Linked DNA regions of Metabacillus sp. KUDC1714. The protein of the gene in region 1 interacts with the protein of each later gene in a pairwise test. Links are inferred from orthologs where the notes say so. Each region holds a gene or a part of one and is shown on either strand. Other genes may lie near its edges.

What was found. Proteins that work in one complex are often made in the same cells at the same time.
Region 2: the proteins of HUW50_RS18365 (region 1) and sda interact in binary tests that used the Bacillus subtilis proteins (3 or more experiments, as listed by UniProt). The link is inferred for Metabacillus sp. KUDC1714 from one-to-one orthologs.

What each region holds. Positions count from the first base shown.
Region 1 is NZ_CP055263.1:4,002,182-4,005,147, reverse strand. What follows is about bases 36-2,921. They hold HUW50_RS18365 (PAS domain S-box protein), read right to left. Parts: upstream 2,437-2,921; coding sequence 634-2,436; downstream 36-633. Other genes in these bases: HUW50_RS18370 (aminotransferase A), read left to right, coding at 36-443. Also shown: more of HUW50_RS18370, read left to right, coding at 1-35. UniProt on the Bacillus subtilis protein: Phosphorylates the sporulation-regulatory proteins spo0A and spo0F. It also autophosphorylates in the presence of ATP.
Region 2 is NZ_CP055263.1:259,835-262,705, reverse strand. What follows is about bases 45-2,835. They hold sda (sporulation histidine kinase inhibitor Sda), read right to left. Parts: upstream 1,615-2,835; coding sequence 1,474-1,614; downstream 45-1,473. Other genes in these bases: yqeH (ribosome biogenesis GTPase YqeH), read left to right, coding at 2,511-2,835; HUW50_RS01330 (YqeG family HAD IIIA-type phosphatase), read left to right, coding at 1,991-2,506; HUW50_RS01340 (hypothetical protein), read left to right, coding at 1,092-1,247; sigK (RNA polymerase sporulation sigma factor SigK), read right to left, coding at 151-873. In the rest of the region: more of yqeH, read left to right, coding at 2,836-2,871. UniProt on the Bacillus subtilis protein: Mediates a developmental checkpoint inhibiting initiation of sporulation (by preventing phosphorylation of spo0A) in response to defects in the replication initiation machinery.

The sequences.
Region 1 (2,966 bases):
CTGGATGGCGTATAGGTTTATTATTTGCCCCTGAAGCTGTTGCCAAGCACATATTAAAGGTCCATCAATATAATGTGTCATGTGCAACCTCTATCTCACAAAAAGCCGCATATGAGGCACTTACTACAGGTATTGATGATGCAACAGTTATGAAGGATGCATATCAAGAACGATTAGAATATGTATATACCCGTTTGGTTAAGATGGGTTTTGAAGTTGTTAAACCAGATGGAGCTTTTTATTTGTTTCCTTCTATAAAGAAATTCAATCAATCTTCCTTCGATTTTGCACTATCACTAGTTAAGAATGCTGGAGTAGCACTAGTTCCTGGTAGTGCGTTTTCTGAATATGGAGAAGGCTATGTTCGGCTTTCTTATGCATATGCTATGGAACAACTAATTGAAGCTATGGACCGGATTGAAAATTATGTGAAAAGTTTATAAGATTTTACTAAAACAGCGGCGAAGAAGCCGTTGTTTTAGTATGAAGGAAAGGGTTTGAGCCCGCTTAAACTATTTATTTTGCCCATATTAGTTTAGTTGGGAATGAAACACTCAAACTCCTCCTTCATTTTGATACCAAAATGAAAAATATTATACCGCTTTAAACAAAGACTAAATTCACCATTCAAGTTCATCCACATGGAATTTCAACCGTAAACGTACTACCTTCCCCTAGTTTACTTTCGACAAAAATGGTCCCATTATGATCCTCAATGATTTTGTATGTGATCATTAACCCTAAACCATTTCCTTTTTCTTTTGTTGTCAAAAAAGGCTCACCTATACGTTCAATTAGTTCAGAAGGTATTCCTTCTCCTTCATCTTTGACAATAATGCTGACATTTTTGTCATATCGTTTTGTGTGAACTGTAACCTTTCCACCCTTAGGCATCGCATCAATGGCATTTTTAAATAAATTGATAAATACTTGCTTAAGTTGATTTTGATCACAATTTATCATTATATTTGAATTATCATGTTTTTGTTCAATTGAAACACTATTCAAATTAGCCTGTGTTTCCAAAAGCATCGAAACATCCTGCAGTAATGTTACTAGATTAGCTTGCTTAAATTTCGTTTCCTGTGGCTTTGCAAGCATAAGCAGCTCACTCAAAATCATCTCAATTCGATTTAATTCTGAAAATATAATATGAAAATATTGATTATGATTTTTCAACTCAGGATGCATAATTTGTAAAAATCCTTTAATTGCAGTTAAAGGATTCCTGATTTCGTGAGCAATTCCAGCTGCTAGCTGCCCAGCAATGGAAAGTTTCTCAGAGCGAAGCATTAATTCTTCAGTTTTTTTACGATCTGAAATATCTCGTAAAATGACTTGAACAGCTTGTTCACCGAAATAGGTTGTTGGAATACACACCATTTCTGTATAAATTGTTTTATCCTCAAGAATTGTCCAAGATTGATTTGTTACATTAACCTCTGATTTTCCCGTTAAAATACTTTCTAATGATTCCTTCATTTGCTTATGATCATTTGGATGTAAATGTTCAAAAATATTTTTCCCAAGCATTTCTGGATAATCTCCAGCTTCGAAGAGCTTTACACCTGATTCATTCACAAACACCCATTTATCTTGATGAATTACCGCAATTGTATCGATCGAATTGTCGATTAATCGTTGGTATCGTTCCCTACTTTTCTGGAGGATTTTTTGAAAGTTTCTCCTTGAAGAAATATCAGTTAATACGATTAATTCTGCTTTTTGATTTTTGAAGGTTGTTAGATTAGCTGTTACTTCTACACTAATTTCCGTACCATCAAGTCTTCTCCACATTTGTTCAATAATGCCTATTTTTTCGCCATTATGTAACCTTTGAATTCGATTTTTAACAATATCATGGTAACTTTTATCAATAAAGTCAGCTGTATGCTTACCAATTAGTTGATCCTTAGAACTTGCACCAAGTAGATCCTTAAACGCCTTATTTACATAGCAAATTTCACCAAAAATAGACAAATACAATGGACTAGGTAAATCCTCTAGTAAAAGATCACCATCCACATTACCAATTGTATGATCACTATTACTTTCAATACGATCATTTGAATGAGTAATAACCAAATTAGTTTTCAATGCTCTCATTTTAAGAACAATTTCTTGCCCATGCTTAGAGACATTACTTCGAATAAAATCCACAGTTGCCTCAAACCATATATACCTTCCGTCTTCATGTAAAAAGCGAAATGTACAGGAGTTCAAATGATGCTCATTAAAAAAATAACTCTCAATTAAAAACAAATCTTCATTATGTATAAAATCTTTCATATATTTTCCGACTAAATCATCATTTGGATAACCCATTTGTTCAATCGAATTTGAAGAAATATATTGGAAGCGTCCGTTTGATGAAACTACAGCATATACTTCTACATCCTGTATTACTGTATCTACATTTGTTGCTTTACGATCCATAGCTTCCCCTCCTTTTCATTACCTCTTCACTAGGGAATAAGTATAAATAAAGAAAATATTAACTGTGAAACGAGATGGCTGACGCCTTACGCCACCATTGATAGAAGATCGAAACATTGTTGCACTTACGTAGTACCTACCCTTTAAAATTAGCGAGTTGACTAAACAAATGGATTAAAGCTTGTACCAGACTAGCTTAGCCTTAGCCCTTACCAAAAATGTAAAACATTGCGTTACTATATTATTATTCAATTTCAATTATTAAAAATCCTTTTTTAGGATATTCTTGACTAAAATTTTACATTCCTTGAGATGAAAGCGTTAGTTTATAAGATTATCTAATATATAGATTTAATAGGATAACTTAAATTTATAAGTCTTAACGTTAATATTAAGTGTACGTTGTTATAAACTTTTGTCAATATAGAAACCTTTATCCCTTTATAATTAACGACCATTCTACCAATTGAATGTTCATCATTTAACGCGAAAAACCCTTTATACCTCCTACTATATATCTACTAGTCAAG
Region 2 (2,871 bases), 3.7 Mb from region 1 along the record:
GAGGCGATGACTATGTTGAGAATTGAACTTTTAGTACATTTAATTGTAGAGAAGGATTCTGCCTAGCTTATTTTGTATGGGTAGTTAACAGTTATAGTAAGAATAAGCACATAAAAAGAGAAGAGTGGCTACTCTTCTCTTTTTAATCACTTATTCCTTTTTTCGATTTCTTTTTTCCTTTTCAGCACGGTAAAATTCATGAAACATCTTCATAAGTGCTCGCTTTTCGATTCTAGAAACATAGCTTCTTGAAATACCAAGCTCTTTTGCAATTTCTCGCTGAGTTTTTTCCTTTTTTAAATCTAATCCAAACCGGCCGACAATTACCTCTTTTTCTCTCCCATCTAAAATGTCAATATATTCTTTCACTTTTTCTAACTCCATATTTAACTGAATCGTATCAATAACATCTTCATTCTCTGATTTCAGTACATCAATTAAGCTAATTTCATTTCCTTCTTTATCCTGGCCAATTGGATCATGTAGGGAAACATCTTTTTTTGTTTTCTTTAAAGCTCTTAAATGCATGAGGATTTCATTTTCTATACAACGAGCTGCATATGTTGCAAGTTTTGTACCCTTTCCCTGTGAATAGCTTTCAATTGCTTTTATCAATCCAATTGTACCAATTGAAATAAGATCTTCGGAGTCTTCCCCAGTGTTTTCGAATTTTTTTACGATGTGAGCAACGAGTCGCAAGTTATGTTCGATTAAAAGGTTTCTCGCATACTCATCACCCTCTGACATAAGTCGCAAATATTTCTGCTCGTCAGTCGCAGACAAAGGCTGTGGGAAGGCATTATTTTTTACATAAGATACTAAGAACACTAATTCTTTTACGAAAAACCCTAGTGCTGTAATGAGCCCTGACATACCTCCACCTCCACTAAATCTTTATGTAGGCAAATGCCTATAAGTAATGTTTATGTGTGAGGAAGGTAGTTCGTGCATGTACAATGAAAGAAGATAAAATTCTAAGCGACTATTTTAAAGATTTATTGATTTTGGACATCGATGTGACAAGAGCCTAAACGTTTATGGGGGAATGTTCATATTTATATGGTATCAAATAAATAAGGGAGGAATCAGTTATGTATGGTTATACACCTTATGGTCCAGGTCCATATCCGTATTATCCAACATATGGAGGCTTAGGTTATAGCTACTGGTATGCATTTATCGTTGTTTTGTTAATCTTATTGCTCGTTATTGGTGGAGGATATTATTATTATAATCATATTCGTTAGTAGTCCCGAATGGTCCTTATGCAAAATGTCTAGGACCATTCAAGCTTTATGAACAATGTAGCTAATTCATAAAAATATAGTGGTGTATGTAAACAAATGTTATAATAACATTCACTAATTATATGATACATACTTGTCTTAAAGGAAATACTAAAACTGTAATCTTAAGGAATAAAAGTTTGATTAGTTAAAAACAAAAAAAAGAGCCGTTAAACGGCGTGTAATTTTAAGAAGAAGCCTTAAGTACATGTCCTAATGAACGGCGTTTAATTTCAATTGTGATTAGCTCTATAAAATCATCATGTAGTTTCATTTCAGTTGCTTTGAAATAAGATTCAATTAACAATTCGTCAGAAAGTTTACGCATGGTTGACGGCCAACAAATTGGCTCTACACCTCCTAACATTTATTTCATTCCATTATGGAATTTCCTAATATGTTATATTTTGTTATTGATTTAAATCTAACATGAATAATTTGATAGAACAACCGTTCTCTTATCCACAGATATTAGTGGATAAACTGTGGGTATATTGTTTATAAGGTGTAAAAAGTGAGGTATTTCAGAGGGGATAATGTGTATAATATTATCCACAACTGTTGAAGGGACCCGGAATTTGTCGAAAAGTTTTTATAATTTATTCAAGCTTTTATGCATATAGTATAAGTTTCTTTTGAAAGTACGTGCGAAATTGGTTATGATGTAAGATGGCAAAAAAATGAATAATGAGGTGCTTAAACTCATGTTACGACTATTTTTACCTAGTGAATATGTCAAGAGTATTTTTCATATTTCACCACGAAAGTTAAAAGAAAATGGCATTAAAGGAATCATTACAGATTTAGATAATACACTAGTCGAATGGGATCGACCGAATGCAACACCACAATTGTTAGAGTGGTTTAAAGAGGTTAAAGATCAAGGAATGGATATTACCATAGTTTCAAATAATAATGAAAAAAGGGTAAAAGCATTTTCTGAGCCTCTTAATATCAAATTTATTCATAAGGCTAGGAAACCAATGGGTCAAGCTTTTTTAAGAGCAGCTAAAAAGATGAACTTAAAAAAAGCTGAAGTTGTTGTCATTGGTGATCAGCTATTAACAGATGTGTTAGGTGGTAATCGTACCGGCTTTCAAACGATATTAGTTGTTCCTGTCGCTTCTACAGACGGTTTCTTCACTAGAATTAACAGAAAAATCGAGCGAAGAATTATGGAAAGCTTGAAACGAAAAGGAATGCTTCAGTGGGAGGAATAGAATCGTGTCAGAACAACAATTTTCATGTATAGGGTGCGGTGTTTCCATACAAACAGAAGACCCGAAAAAACTTGGTTTTGCTCCTGAAAGTGCGTTAGAAAAAGATGATATTATTTGTCAACGCTGCTTTCGGCTGAAAAATTATAATGAAATACAAGATGTCTCATTAACAGATGATGACTTTTTAAAGATTTTACATGGCATTGGTGAAACAAATGGATTAATAGTAAAAATTGTTGATATCTTTGATTTTAACGGAAGTTGGCTTCAAGGAATTCAGCGTTTTGTCGGAGGTAATCCAATTCTCTTAATAGGAAACAAAAGTGATATCTTACCAAAGTCAGTAAAACATCAAAAGCTAATCA